2 regions of the Kitasatospora sp. NPDC004614 genome follow, and region 2 is predicted to be linked to the other one. Evidence: riboswitches for the same ligand, from Rfam matches in the RefSeq annotation. Region 2 holds a riboswitch; the other holds the start of a gene.
The links. Region 2 has a riboswitch for thiamine pyrophosphate ahead of thiC (phosphomethylpyrimidine synthase ThiC). Riboswitches for the same ligand answer to the same signal wherever they lie in the genome.

Region 1: linked by a shared signal. The riboswitch ahead of ACFYST_RS07075 (purine-cytosine permease family protein) and the one ahead of thiC (phosphomethylpyrimidine synthase ThiC) in region 2 are both predicted to bind thiamine pyrophosphate.

Annotation. Positions count from the first base shown of each region.
Region 1 is NZ_JBIALR010000002.1:351,446-359,017, forward strand. It holds gene ACFYST_RS07065 (ATP-binding protein) at 1-414, opposite strand, end outside; gene ACFYST_RS07070 (glycerophosphodiester phosphodiesterase) at 662-1,474, opposite strand; gene ACFYST_RS07075 (purine-cytosine permease family protein) at 1,554-2,912, opposite strand; TPP riboswitch at 2,903-3,054, opposite strand; gene ACFYST_RS07080 (S1C family serine protease) at 3,296-5,062, shown strand; tRNA gene ACFYST_RS07085 (tRNA-Ser) at 5,121-5,206, shown strand; gene ACFYST_RS07090 (NUDIX hydrolase) at 5,277-5,837, opposite strand; gene ACFYST_RS07095 (hypothetical protein) at 5,842-7,329, opposite strand; gene ACFYST_RS07100 (hypothetical protein) at 7,411-7,572, opposite strand, start outside.
Region 2 is NZ_JBIALR010000002.1:86,447-94,018, forward strand. It holds gene ACFYST_RS05705 (DUF4365 domain-containing protein) at 1-286, opposite strand, end outside; gene thiC (phosphomethylpyrimidine synthase ThiC) at 466-2,262, opposite strand; TPP riboswitch at 2,258-2,391, opposite strand; gene ACFYST_RS05715 (hypothetical protein) at 2,540-2,740, shown strand; gene ACFYST_RS05720 (flotillin family protein) at 2,925-4,421, shown strand; gene ACFYST_RS05725 (3-oxoacyl-ACP synthase III family protein) at 4,563-5,570, shown strand; gene ACFYST_RS05730 (glycosyltransferase family A protein) at 5,567-6,307, shown strand; gene ACFYST_RS05735 (class I adenylate-forming enzyme family protein) at 6,331-7,572, shown strand, end outside.

The DNA.
Region 1 (7,572 bases), 260 kb from region 2:
GACGATGCTCAGCCCCCGGCCGCCGTGTGCCGACACCGACGGGCTGGCCGGCACCGGCCGGGTGGTCGCCCCACCGTCCGTCACCTCGAGGGTCAGCAGACCGTCCCCGCGCATCCGCCAACTCCACAGCACCGTACCGATCTCCGCGTCGTCATCGCCGTGCGGATGCCACTCGGACGATCTGTCCGCCTCGTCGGGATCATCGGCCGGCAGCGGTCTGGCATGACGACAGGAATTGCTGAGCAGTTCGGAGAGGATCAACACCGCGTCGTCAATCACCCCGTCCGGTATCGAGCGATCACCGAGATCGTTGCGCAGCCTCCGCCGCGCGGTCGAAACACTGGCCGGACCGTGCGGAACGGCCATGGCCGATGAGGTCGACCCGGCCTGAACTGGCAAAGCTCGCGCCACCATCAACGCCACCCCCGGACCTCCTTCAGCTTCTGCCGAGGGATGGATGCCCGCCGTTAATGCATCGGAAACGGGAGTTCGACGATCCGATCGCGGCATTAACGAGATCCGCACGACGGGCGGCCAAAAGGTGAGGAGCGTCTCACCTCCGGCCTCACCGGGGGGCTTGTCCGAATGGCCAACAGGAAATACCCCGTTCGGTATTTCTGTCACGCCTATGGGGCGCGGGTGCCACCTGCCGGTCGCGCGGTCAGCGGCCCAACTGGGCCAGTACGTCGGCCGGTCGATTGGTGATCAGCGCCTCCACACCCAGTTCCAGGCAGAGTTCGACGTCCTCGGGGCGGTCCACCGTCCACACGTGCACCCGGTGGCCGGCCCGGCGCAGCGCCCGGATCAGGTCCGGGTCGCGGCGTACCAGCGAGATGCCCGGGCCGGCGATCGACGCGCCGCCCGGCAGCGCCTTGGTGCGGCCCAGCAGCGGCACCGGGCGCTCCCACAGGTACACCCGGGGCACCGCCGGGGCGTTCCGGCGGACCCGGTGCAGGGCGAGCTCCGAGAAGCTCATCACCCGCACCGTGGACTCCTCCGGCGCGGCCGGCAGCAGCCCGAACCGGCCGAGCATCCGCAGCAGTTCGGACTCCACCCGGCCCGCGTACCGCACCGGGTGCTTGGTCTCGATGGCCAGCTCCACCCGCCGCCCGGTGTCCGCGACCAGCTCCAGCAGCCGCTCCAGGGTCAGCACGGAGCTGCGCTGCGGCTGCTCCGGGTGCTTCCACGAGCCGAAGTCCAGCGCGGACAGCTGGGCCAGCGTCATGGTCGACACCACGCCCTGCCCGTCCGAGGTGCGGCGGACGTTGCGGTCGTGCACGCACACCAACTGCCCGTCGGCGGTGACCCGGACGTCGCACTCCAGCCCGTCCGCGCCCTCCTCCAGCGCCCGCTTGTATGCCTCCTCGGTGTGCTCCGGAAGGGCCGCGGAGGACCCTCGGTGGGCGATCACCTTGACCGCGGAGCGGTCGATCGGAGCGGGGAGCGGGGCCGAGGCGCTGTGCTGGGTGTTCACGTCAACCAGCCTACGCGGCACCGGATGACGGGTGGCTTCCGATCCGGCAACACCGCGGTGAACAGCCCTTGATGCGGCGTCAGCCCTTGCGGCGCTCCACGGCCGCCACCGCGCCGGTCGCCAGCGCCGCCACCAGGAACGAGAACAGCGAGGCCGAGCTCCACGCCTGCGGGGTGAAGTGCACGGCCTCCTGCGCCTGCGTCCACAGGTCCGTCCACCAGCCGGCCACCGCGGTCGGCGCCAGGAACTGGTACACCGCGAAGCCCAGCGCCCACGGCGCCAGCATCACCCAGCGCGCCGGGGCGTCCTGGGTCAGGTTCCAGCCGCGCCGGCCGGCCCCGAGGAAATAGTCCACCGCCAGCACCGCGAACAGCGGCACGAACACCGACCCGATCAGGCCGAGGAACGCGTAGTACGAGTCGGTGAACTCCTTGATGCGCAGCGCCAGTACCGTCACCAGCACGCCGATGCCGCCGGTCAGCACCCGCCGGTCCACCTTCGGCCACAGGTTGTGGATCGACATCGCCGTCGAGTACACGTTCGCGAACGACTGGTCCGACTCGCGCAGCACCAGCACCAGCAGGAACGCCCAGCCCGCGGCCACGCCGGTGAACGAGCCGAGGATCTTCTCCGGGTCGCCGCCGGACTGCAGCAGCGCCACCACGCCCAGCACGTAGCACCACACCTGGGCCACCGTGTAGCCGGAGAACGTCCCCCAGAACGCGCTCGCCGAGGTGCGCGCGTGCCGGGTGTAGTCGGCGGCCAGCGGGACGAACGAGATCGACACCGCGATCACCGCGTCCGTCGCCGACAGGAAGCCGTCCCAGTTGCCCGCACCCGGGTCCGGGAAGCCCAGCCGGGCGAACTGCACCGTGAAGTACACCATCGCCACACCGACCGCGACGGCCACGTACTTGCGCAGCACCGCGATCGCGCCCAGCGGCCAGATCGTCAGCACCGTCGTCAGCACGCCCGCCAGCAGCACGAACAGCCAGCGCCAGCCCTCGGTGCCGGCCACCGTCTGGGCGCCCCAGGCGATCACCGTCAGCTCGTACACGCCCCAGCCGACGCACTGCAGGATGTTCAGCACCGTCGGCACGTACGACAGCCGGGTGCCGAACAGGCCGCGCAGCACCGCCATGGCCGGCGCGCCCGTGCGGGCGCCCACCAGCGCCGCCACCGCGAGCATCGCGGTGCCGATCGCGGTACCCGCCACGATCGCCGTCACGGCCGCGGTGAAGCCCAGCTCGTGGCCCTGCTTGCCCAGCACCGTCGCGGCGCTGGTGAACCCGATCAGGCTCACCCCGAGGTTCGCCCACAGCGCGAACAGCGCCCGGAAATCCAGCGTCCGCGGCGGCGCCGTGTCGAGGGTCAGCGGGGCCTCGGCCCGCGCGGCCGTCTCAAGATCGGAAATTGGGGCAGACGGAACAGCCGTCATGGCCGATACTCCCTACGCCGGCATTACCCGGACAGGTTCCGGCGGTCAGCGCCCCCTCGACCGGGGTGGCGACACCGCCATGCCCTACGGTCGATCCGGCGCACTCTCAGCCTGGCTGGTCCAAGCTCCCGCGACGTTCTTCGGTTTACAGGAGCGACAGGCTAGCCTCCGGGTGGGAGAACGCCAAGGCCGGGGGGAACGGCGTCCGCATCGCGGGACCACTGATGTCCATGTCAGCGAGGCCTAAGGCTTCTCATGATTTCTTCAGGGGCCCGCTTACGGTGTCCGAATCCGGCATAGGAAAAACTGTGCCCCGAGGCTGTGGCCGCGCCGACCGAGCGACGGACCGCAGCCCAAGGTTCTGTCAGCGATGGAGGTCGTCCGTGAGCACCGAGCACGCGAGTGGTACCACCCCGCCGGAGAAGGCCCCCGAGGCCACCGGCACCGAGGCGGCCGCCGCCACCGCCGGAACGCCCGCGCCCGCTCCCTCCTACCTCGACGCCCCGCCGCCGGTGCTGCCGGCGGCCCCGGCGGCGCCCGCGCCCGCCGCGCCGGTGTCCGACCAGACCATGCAGCTCGGGAAGGTCCCCGCCGCGCCGGTGGCCCCGCCGGTGGCTCCGGCCTCGGCTCCGGCTCCGGCTCCGGTGGACGCGCCGCCGCCGTTCCAGAACCCGTACGGCAGCGTCAGCGAGCCGCCCAGCCCCTACACGCCGACCACCGTCACCCCGGCCGTGCCGCCGCACGCCCAGGAGGCGCCGGCCAACCCCTACGCGTCGGCCCCGGATGCCCAGCCCGTGGCGGCCAACCCGTTCGCGCCGACCGCGGTCGCCCACGACCCGCAGGGCACCCCGGGCGTCCCTGGCGTCCCCGGCGTCCCCGGCGAAGGGCAGCACCCGTTCGGCGCCGGTCACCCGGTGGGTGGCTGGGGCCACCCGGCCGGCGGTCCGGGCGGCGTCGGCGGGCCTGGCGAGCCGGGCGAGCCGGGTGCGCCGTGGGGCGGCCCGCAGCCCGCTCCGGGCGGCGGCTCCGGCAAGAGCAAGCGCGGCGGCCTGGTCGCGCTGGTCGCGGCGGTCGCCCTGGTGGCCGGCCTGGCCGGTGGCGCGATCGGCGCGAGCGTCTCCGGCGGGAACGGCGACAGCGGCACCAAGCACACCAGTACCACCGTCAGCGTCGGCAACGCCCACCAGACCCTGGACCGGGCCCCCGAGTCCGTCGCCGGGATCGCCGCCAAGGCGCTGCCGTCCACCGTCACCATCAAGGCCTCGAACTCCAGCGAGTCCGGCACCGGCACCGGGTTCGTCTTCGACACCGAGGGCCACATCCTGACCAACAATCACGTGGTCGCGCCCGCCGCCAAGGGCGGCAAGCTCTCCGTCAAGTTCTCCGACGGGTCCTCGTACACCGCGTCCGTGGTCGGCCGCGCCGAGGGCTACGACGTCGCGGTGATCCGCCTCGACAACCCGCCCAAGGACAAGCTCGTCCCGCTGCCGCTCGGCGACTCCGACAAGGTCGCCATCGGTGACTCCACCATCGCCATCGGCGCGCCCTACGGCCTCGAAGGCACCGTCACCACCGGCATCATCTCCGCCAAGGACCGCCCGGTCGCCTCCGGCGACGAGACCGGCGCCAACTCCTCGTACATGAACGCCCTGCAGACCGACGCGTCGATCAACCCCGGCAACTCCGGCGGCCCGCTGCTCGACGGCTCCGGCTCGGTCATCGGCATCAACTCGGCGATCCAGTCGAACACCAGCGGCTCCGGCCGGGCCGGCTCCATCGGCCTCGGCTTCGCCATCCCGATCAACCAGGCCAAGTGGGTCGCCCAGACCCTGATCAAGGACGGCACCCCCGTCTACGCGATCCTCGGCGTCCTGCGCAACGACGACTACCGCGGCGACGGCGCCCAGATCGCCACCGCCCCCGTCCGCGACACCCCCGCCGTCACCCCCGGCGGCCCCGCCGACCAGGCCGGCCTGAAGGCCGGCGACGTCATCACCAAGCTCGGCGGCATCTCCATCGACAGCGGCCCGACCCTGGTCAGCGAGATCTGGACGCACAAGCCCGGCGAGAAGGTCGAGGTCGAGTACACCCGCGACGGCAAGGCCGCCAAGACCACCGTCACCCTCGGCGAACGCAAGGGCGACAACTGACCCCTCCGCAACGGAGTGCACCGAACCCGCCCCGACCCGTTAGGCTGGCCTCCGCCGAGGAGGGTTGCCCGAGCGGCCTAAGGGAACAGTCTTGAAAACTGTCGTGGCCTCTGGTCACCGTGGGTTCAAATCCCACACCCTCCGCGCATGAGAACGGCCCCCGACCTGCAGTTTCCGGTCGGGGGCCGTTCGGCGTCCGCGGGGTGAGGGGCCGTCAGGGGAGGCGGCGGTGGGCCTGGGCGAGGGTGAGGGCGGCGAGGGTCATGCCGTCGTCGAGGTGGCCGGTGGTGATCCAGTGGCGGAGGTCGGGGAGGGGGAGCCAGCGGGTTTCGGTGACTTCGTCGGGCAGCAGCGGGGTGCCGGAGGGGGTGTCGCGGACGGTGGCGTGGACGATCGCGACGGTGCTGGCGAGCAGGCCGGAGTCGGGGGTCATGGTGCCGAGGAGTTCGAACTCGGCGTTGGGGACGCCGAGTTCCTCGTGCAGTTCGGCCCGCGCGGTGACCAGCGGGTCGGCGCTCTGTGAGAAGCCGCGGGGCAGGCCCCACTGGGGGCGGCCGAGCGGGTAGCGGTAGGTGCGGACCAGTCCGATCAGGTCGCCGTGGACGGGGATGATCACCACGCCGAGGCCCTCGTCGCGGTGACGGATCCTCAGGTAGTGCCCGGCGGTCCCGCTTGGGAAGGCGACCTCGTCGTCGTAGACGTCGACGAAGCTGTTGCGGTACGCGAGGACTTCGCGGGTGCGGCGGATGGCGTCCGGGTGCTCGGTGTCTGTCATGGCGTCAGCTCCTCACGTCGACGACTCGTCCCAGCGCGCACGCCAGCCGCCGGGTGGAGAGCCGGCGTGCCACATTCTCCTTGCCCTTGCGGTACAGGACGTTGCCGACGGCGCCGGCCGCCATCGCGGGGTAGCCGACCAGCCCGGGCAGTTTCCACACCTCGGTGGCCAGCGCGGGGCCGACCGTGCCCGCCGCGGTGAGGATCAGTTCGACGGCCATCCCGCCGATCGGGACGAGGCCGGTCCGGTCGCCGAGGATGGCGGCGACCCGGCTCAGGTGGGCGTCCAGCGCCTTGCGCGCGGAGAGCGGGTCCTCGGCCGCGCGCAGCCGCTCGATGCCTTGCCAGAACGGCGATTTGGCGGTGCGGCCGCGTTCGGCGCGGGCCTGCAGCAGGGCGGCGATCGCGTCGGCGGCGTCGGTGCGCAGCGCCGCCATCCGGGCCCGTACCCGTTCGTCGGTGAGGCCTGCCGCCGCGCCGACCTTCACCTCGAACAGTGGCCCGTCCGAGGTCTCGTCGGTCTCCGGGAGGGTTCGTCCGGCCCGGTGGCGGTACTGGGCGAGGGCGAGTTCCTGGGCGGTGGCGCGGGCGGCGAGCCGGTTGTCGTCGTGGCCCTGGCCGGTGCTGAGGGTGGTGTCGGCGACGCCGATGGAGTCCACCACGATCAGGTTGTAGAGGGTGTCGACGAACTCCACCAGCAGGCCGAGGGTCTCCGGCCCGCCGACGATCTCCTCGGGGGTCCGTCCGGCGGCGTCGCCGGGCCACGGCCGGGCCAGTCGCAGCCGGCTGCGGTGGTGGAACGTGTGCGGGCGGTCGGCGCCGAGCCGGCGGATCGCGGTGGCCACCGTGGCGTGCACCTCCCGGTACGGCTCGGGCAGGTCCGCCACCGCCCGGCCCATCGGCGAGGTCTCGTCGACGGCGGCGAGCACCAGCTCGCCGAGCGCGTACAGCCGGGCCGGCGGCCGGGCGGCGACCCGGGGGAGGTGCCGGAACTCGTCGCGGACCACCGCCAGCCCGTCGGCCCGCTCCGGGTCGAGCCATTCGGCGTTCAGCAGCCGGTCGAAGTCGGCGGCCTGTTCCCGCACGTCGCCGGGGTCGAGGCCGTATTCGGTGGGGTCGTTGAGTTCGGGCAGCAGGCTGCTCAGGAACGGACTGGCCGGATCGCCCGCCTGGGCGAGGATGCCGGCCACCGCCTCCTCGTACGAGCGCACCCCGAACAGATGGAGCCGGAACGGGTGTTCGCCTGCCGCGCCGCTGTCCCGGGCCCGCAGCACGGTGGCCGCGACCCGCTGGAACCCGAACGAGTCGAACGCGTACGACTGCGGGACGACCACCTCGCGGCCGAGCGCCAGCGTCATCAGCACCTCGGTGAAGATCTGCAGGTGCAGCTCGTCCTCGTGCCCCTCGGCCGTGCGCTCCGGCCCGGGCCAGGTCGTCCGGGTCGAGTCGAGCGACTCCAGGTACTGGTACCGCGTGCCGTCGTCGTACGCCATGTCGTGCCCCCCAGGACGAACCGTCGCACGGGGACGCTACTCGTGGCGTCCGGTACTGGCCAGCCCCGGGGCGACGGGCCGTCAGAACAGCGTGGGTTCGCCGTCCTGGGCGGGCAGGCCGGGCAGCGCGTCCTGCCACAGGGTGGCGTCGCTGAACGGGAGTTGGCGCATGCTGCCGTCGCACAGCACCAGCGAGCGGCGGTCGCGTTTGTGGTCGTGGACGATGCCGTAGCCGGTGCGGCG
Region 2 (7,572 bases):
TCAGGGTCCAGTCTCTGATGTGCCTATCGCATCGGATGCCGTATCCGACGGGACGTCGATATGTTTCACCGCTCTTTATCTGAACAGCCACAATCTCGCCAGTTCGCTCTCCGCCCCTGGTGAGACTCAGGTAACAATCCTCGCCGTGATCGTTCCCGCCATCGATCTCTTGGACGATGTGGCCGGCGGACTCCATCAGAGAGCGGAACTGGTTCACTCCCGCTCGTTCGAGCACCCGCGTGCTGCGCACCTTGGTCAACTCAGCCCCCTGCCAGTTCGGCTCCAACCACCGTCATCCTAAGAGCCGGTGCTGACAGGGCGTCCTCATTGAGTCACTGACTGTCCCGGTGATCTCCACCCCCCGCTACGGGCACGGCATCGCCTGAGAAGTCCCGCCAACAGGCAAAGCGCCGCGCCGGGAGACCCCCTCCTGCCTCCCGGTGCGGCGCCGTTCTGTGTCGGCCGTCAGTCGGCCAGGGGGAGATAGACCCGATTTCCCTGGGCCGCGAACTCCTCGGACATGGCCTTCATGCCCTCGACGGCGGCCTCGTCGTACTCCGGCGAGGCGGCGCCGTTGCCGAACTTCTCATTGATGGTTTTGCTGATCTTCATCGAGCAGAACTTCGGGCCGCACATGGAGCAGAAGTGCGCGGTCTTGGCGGGCTCGGCGGGGAGGGTCTCGTCGTGGAATTCGCGGGCGGTCTCGGGGTCGAGGGCCAGGTTGAACTGGTCCTCCCAGCGGAATTCGAAGCGGGCGTCGGAGAGGGCGTCGTCCCAGGCCTGGGCGCCGGGATGGCCCTTGGCGAGGTCGGCGGCGTGGGCGGCGATCTTGTAGGTGATGACGCCGGTCTTGACGTCGTCGCGGTTGGGCAGGCCGAGGTGTTCCTTGGGGGTGACGTAGCAGAGCATCGCGGTGCCCCACCAGGCGATCATCGCGGCGCCGATGCCGGAGGTGATGTGGTCGTAGCCGGGTGCGACGTCGGTGGTGAGCGGGCCGAGCGTGTAGAACGGGGCCTCGTCGCAGATCTCCTTCTGCAGGTCCATGTTCTCGCGGATCTTGTGCATCGGGACGTGTCCGGGGCCTTCGATCATCACCTGGACGTCCTTGGCGCGGGCGATCCGGCCGAGCTCGCCGAGGGTGGTGAGTTCGGCGAACTGGGCCTCGTCGTTGGCGTCGGCGATGGAGCCGGGCCGCAGGCCGTCACCGAGCGAGAAGGTGACGTCGTAGGCGCGCAGCAGGTCGCAGAGTTCCTCGAAGTGCGTGTAGAGGAAGTTCTCCTGGTGGTGGGCCAGGCACCAGGCGGCCATGATGGAGCCGCCGCGCGAGACGATGCCGGTCTTGCGGCGGGCGGTGAGCGGCACGTACCGGAGCAGGACGCCGGCGTGCACAGTCATGTAGTCGACGCCCTGCTCGCACTGTTCGAGGACGGTGTCCCGGTAGACCTCCCAGCTGAGTTCCTCGGCCCGGCCGTCGACCTTCTCCAGTGCCTGGTAGAGCGGGACGGTGCCGATCGGGACGGGGGAGTTGCGCAGGATCCACTCGCGGGTGGTGTGGATGTTGCGGCCGGTGGAGAGGTCCATGACGGTGTCGGCGCCCCAGCGGGTGGCCCAGGTCATCTTCTCCACCTCCTCCTCGATGGAGGAGGTGACGGCGGAGTTCCCGATGTTGGCGTTGATCTTCACCAGGAAGTCGGTGCCGATGATGGCCGGTTCGCTCTCGGGGTGGTTCACGTTGACCGGGATGACGGCGCGTCCGCGGGCCACCTGCTCGCGGACGAACTCCGGTTCGAGGCCTTCCCGGAGCGCCACGAACTCCATCTCTGGGGTGATCAACCCGCGCTTGGCGTAGGCGAGTTGGGTGACGGCTTCGCCGTCCCTGGCGCGCAGCGGGCGGCGTGGGCGGCCGGGGAAGACGGCGTCCAGGTTGCGCAGGTCGCCGCCGCGCGGCGCGGTGTGCTTGATGCCGTCGTCCTCGGGGCGGGCCTCGCGGCCCTGGTACTCCTCGACGTCGCCGCGCTGCCGGATCCATCCGTCGCGCAGGGCGGGCAGTCCGCGGCGGACGTCGGTGGGCAGGTCGGGGTCGGTGTACGGGCCGGAGGTGTCGTACAGCGGGACGGTGCGGCCGTCGGTGAGGTGGACCTCGCGGTAGGGGACCCGCAGGTCGGGGCGGCTGCCTTGGCGGTAGGCCTTGCGCCAGGCGGGGGTGGGGTACCCGGTGGCGGCCGACTCGCGGGCAGACTGGTACTCGGAAAATGCGGTCATCGGACCTTCAACTCCCTACGCCGGCATTACCCGGTCAGGTTCCTGCGGTCGGCGCAGCAGGTGGTACGCGGGCCCGCGTACCGTCAGCGCCCTCTCAGCCCGGTGCTCCGAGCTCCCGTTCCGCGCAGGCGTCGTCCGCCTGCGTTCGGTTCCTCACCGTAGGGCACGTCACGGCGCCGGTCCAGGGCGCACTCCCGCGCCCGGGCCTCCCCCTGCGGGCAACTCCCGCGTGGGCCCGAGCTGTTCACGCCCCGTACGGGGTGGGAGAATCGTGCGGGTGATCGGACTGACGGGGCGGGTGACAGGGCGGATCGGCGCGGGCCTGGTCGGCGAGGTGATGGTGCACGTGCCCGAACGGCTGGGCACCGAGGCGTTCCTGGCGTACCGCGCCACACCGGGCGAGCCGCTGCAGCCGGGCACCATGGTGGTGGTGGTCGAATATCAGCCACCGCGCACGGTGTACGTCGAGCCCTTTTGATCGCACGTCAGACGGCCTCCACAAACCTGTCGCAACACTTTTGAGACAGTGAGAGTTCCCACCGTCCAGACCCTTCCCCCCTGATCCGGAACGGCGGAGAATGCGGCTGCCGCCGGTTTCCGCGCCAGTTCTGCACGACCCAAGCGCAGCACGGGACCGGTGTGCTCCTAAGGGGGGATTGCCGATGTTGGTCGGCATCGCAGGCGGCGCCGTCGCAGGCCTCGTTCTGCTGATCGTTCTTTTCAAGCTGATGTGGCGCGTGGCGGAACCCAACGAGGCGCTGGTGATCTCGGGTTCCAAGCACGGCGAGGGTCTGGGCTTCCGCGTGGTGACCGGGCGGGGCACCTTCGTGGTGCCGGGCGTCCAGGCGGTGCGCCGGCTCTCGCTGGACCTGAACGAGGCCGCGCTGGACGTGGAGTGCGTGACGTCGCAGGGAATTCCCGTGCACGTCAAGGGCGTTGTGATCTTCAAGGTGGGCGACGACCCGGTGTCGATCGCCAACGCCGCCCGGCGTTTCCTGGACCAGCAGAAGATGATGGGCCAGCGGGTGCACAACGTGTTCGCCGGCCACCTGCGGTCCATCGTCGGTGGGCTGACGGTCGAGGACATGATCCGCGACCGCGAGCGGCTCACCGGTGAGACCCGCTCCGCCTCGGGCATCGAGATGGAGAAGCTCGGTCTGATCATCGACTCGCTGCAGATCCAGGAGATCCTGGACCCGACCGGGTACATCACCAACCTGGCCGCGCCGCACGCCGCAGCCGTCCAGCGCGACGCCCGGATCGCCGCCGCCGAGGCGGACCGACGGGCCACCGAGGCCGAGCAGGAGGCGTTCGCCCGCAAGGCCGAGGCAACCCGCAACTCCGGCATCCAGCAGGCCGGTTACCAGGCCGAGATGGACACCGCCGCGGCTCGTGCGCTGCAGGCCGGCCCGCTCGCGCAGGCCGCCGCCCGGCAGGAGGTCGTGGTCCAGGAGACCAAGGTCGCCGAGCTGGAGGCGCACCGCAAGGAGCAGCAGCTGCAGGCGGACGTCCGCAAGCCGGCCGACGCCCGCGCGTACGAGACCCGCACCAAGGCCGAGGCCGACCGTGACGCCCGGATCTCCGCCGCCGAGGCGCTGTCCCGGGAGACCGAGCTGAAGACCGCCGCCGAGGCGAACCGGGTCAAGGTCGCCGCCGCGGCCGAGGCCGAGGCCACCAAGGCCCGCGGTCTGGCCGCGGCCGAGGCCACCCGGGCCACCGGTGAGGCGCAGGCCGCCGCCGAGGCCGCCAAGGGTCTGGCCGAGGCGGAGGCGGCCCGGGCGAAGGGTCTCGCCGAGGCGGAGGCCACCCGGGCGCAGGGCCTGGCCGAGGCCGAGGGCATCAAGGCCCGCGCCGCGGCGCTGGCCGAGAACCAGGAGGCGGTGGTCGCCCAGCAGCTCGCCGAGAACTGGCCGGCCATCGTCCGGGCCGGCGCGGACGCGTTCGGCAACGTCGAGCACATGGTGCTGCTGAACGGCGCCGAGGGCATGTCCGAGATGTTCGCCAAGGCGCTCACCATGGGCGGGACCGGCCTCGGCCTGGCCCGCCAGCTGCTCACCGCGATGTCCCCGGCAGCTGAGAACGGCGAGGCCACCAAGGCCGCTGCCCCGGCAGCCGCCGCTCCGGCGCAGGTCATCCCGATCGAGGCCGACAGCAAGTAACTCACCTCAGCGACAGCTGAGTTCCGCCCGGGCGAGGGAACAACCTCCCCGGGCGGCCCCATGCCCGCCCTCCGCACATCTCAGCCCCGGGTGAGTACCCGTACTCACGCCCGCGCGCCGGGCCCGCGCCAGCATCGAGCCATGGACCTCCTGCCTCGTATCGGCATCACCGCGACCGGCTCGTACCTGCCCCAACAGACCGTCACCTCACGGCAGTTGCAGGACGAGGTGGCCGCCGGCGCCGGGCTGCCGCTGCCCGACGGCATGTTCGAGAAGGCGACCGGCATCCGCACCCGGCACTTCGCGCGCGACGACGAGTACGCCTCCACGCTCGGGCTGGGCGCGGCCCGCCGGGCGCTCGCGGCGCGCGGGATCGGGCCCGGGGACGTCGACCTGCTGCTGTTCGCGTCCGCCTCGCGGGACGTCTGCGAGCCCGCCACCGCGCACCTGGTGCAGGCCGAACTCGGCTCCTGCGCCCACGCGTTGGACGTCTCCAACGCCTGCAACAGCTTCCTGAACGGCATCGACACCGCCCGCGCGATGATCCTGGCCGGCCGGGCCAGCCGGGCGCTGGTGGTGACGGGAGAGACGCCGAGCCGGGCGATGCGCCGCGACCCGTCCGGTCTGGCGGAGTTCCGCGACGGCTTCGCGGGCTACACCTTCGGCGACGGCGGGGCGGCCGTGGTGGTGGAGCGGGTGGAGCGCGGCGGCATCCTCGACATCGAGACCGAGACGGCGTCCGAGCACTGGGAGGTCGGCGGCATCCCGGGCGGCGGCTCGCGGCACCCGCGCGGCGACGAGTGGAGCTACTTCCGGGGCGGCGGCAAGGAGTTGCGCGGGGTTTTCGAGCAGATCGGGGCGGACATCCTGACCCGGGTGGCGACCCGCACCGGCTTCGGCTGGGACGCCTACGCCCGGGTGCTGGTGCACCAGGTCACGCTGCCGTACCTGGAGCGGTTCGTGGAGCTGACGGGGGTGCCCGCCGACAAGCTGGTGGTCACCGTGCCCGAGCTCGGCAACCTGGCCTCGGCCACCATCGGCGTCCAACTCGACCGGACAATCGGCGAGTTGGAGCCGGGTGAGCGGGTCCTGATGGTCGGCCTGGGCGGCGGGGTCAGCCTGATGACGATGGTCTGGGAGAAGTCGTGACGGCGCTCTGGGTGCTCGTCCCCGCCTACCAGGAGGCGGCCAGGATCGGCGGCACCCTGCGCGCCCTGGCCGGCCAGCGCGACCTGGACTTCACCCTGCTGGTGGTCGACAACGGCTCCACCGACGACACCTGCGCGCGGGTACGGGCATTCGCCGATCAAGCCCCGTTCCCGGTAAGGCTGTTGGTCGAACCGGCCAAGGGCGTGGGCTGCGCGGTCGACACCGGCTTCCGGTACGCCATCGACCACGGCGCCACCCTGCTGGCCCGCACCGACGCCGACTGCCTGCCCGAACCGGGCTGGACGGCGGCCGCCCGGGCCGGGATGCTCGGCTGCGGCGGCCTGGTCTGCGGCAAGGTCACTGCCCGCCGCGACGAGCACGGCCCGGTGGGGCGCACCGTGTTCCGCGTCCTGGTCGCGCTCGGCGCGTTCTTCGGCCGGATCCGCCCCGCGCACCGCCGCCGGCACGGGTACCTGACGCCGTACCGGATGCACGCCGGCAACAACATGGCCATCACCGCCGGGCTCTACCTCGAGTCCGGCGGCATGCCCAGGCGCCCGTCCCCCACCGACCGCGCCTTCATCAACCAGGTCCGCCGGGTCAGCCCCGCGATCGTGCACCGCCCCGACATGGTGGTGCAGAACTCCACCCGCCGGATCCGCGCCTACGGCCTGCGCGGCACCGCCCGCTGGTACCTCGAACGCGGCGCCGGACACCGCTCGGTCGACGTCCGCTGACCCACACCGCCGAAGGAGTTCCGATGCTCGACCAGCTCGACCGCACCCTGCGCGACGCCGGCTCCCGCCCGGTCCTGCTCGGCACGACCCGCGGCGGCGCCCCGCGCGTCCTCGCCCGCGGCGCCGAACTGGCCGACGCGACCGATCAGTTGGCCGCTGCCCTGCACCACCGGCACGGCCTGCGGCCGGGCGACACCCTCGGGGTCGCCGTCCGCCCGGGGCCGCGCGGGCTGGCCGTGCTGCTCGCCGCGCACCGCCTCGGACTGCGGGTCGCCGTCCTCGACCCGGGCGCCGGGCCGGACGTACTGCGCTCCCGGCTCGCGCTCGCCCCGCCCGCGCTGATCCTGGCCGACGCCGCCGCGCAGGCCGTCGCCGGCTGGGCCCGGCCGCTGGCCCGCCGCGCCCGGCTGGAACTGCCTCCGCTGCACGCCCTCGCCCCGGTGGCCACCGTCGGCCCCCGCCACCCGGGCTGCGCCCGCGCCCTCGGCGACCACCCAGGGCCGCCCCCGGCCCCGTACGACGGGGACGGCGACGCGGTGATCGTGTTCACCTCCGGCACCACCTCCGCCCCGCGCGCTGTCGTCCACACCCGGGCCTCGCTCGACGCCGGGATGCGCGCCGTCGACGCCCTGGTCCGCCCCCGCCCCGGCCGCACCGTGCTCGGCGGCACCACCTTCGTCCTGATCCCCGCCCTCGCCGCGGGCGCCACCGTCGCCCTCCCCGCTCGCCGAAGTCGCGTTCTGCAGCGCCAGATCGACCGCCTCGCCCCCGACGAGACCTACCTGACGCCCCCGCAGCTGCGACCTCTCACCCACCTCACCGGCCGCATCTGGACCGGCTCCGCCCCCGCCGACGCCGCCCTGCTGCGCCGCGCCAAGAACGCGGGCGCCACCGAGGCCTGGGGCGTGTACGCGCTCACCGAACTCTTCCCCGCGGCAGCCGTCGAGGAGAGCGACAAGCGCGCCCACCACGGCCCCGGCGACCTCCTCGGCCACCCCCTCCCGGGCGTCCGCACCCGGCTCGCCGACGACGGCGAACTGCTGCTCGCCGCCCCCGCCGCCCGCGACCGCTACCTCGGCGAGGACCCCGACCCGTGGGTGCGCACCGGCGACCGCGCGACGCTCGATCCGCGCGGCCGGATCGTGCTGGCCGGACGGCTCAAGGACATGGTGCTGCGCCGCGCCGAGAACATCTACCCCGGCCTGTACGAGCCCTCGCTGCACCTCCCGGACGTCGAACTCGCCGTGCTCGTCGGCATTCCCGAC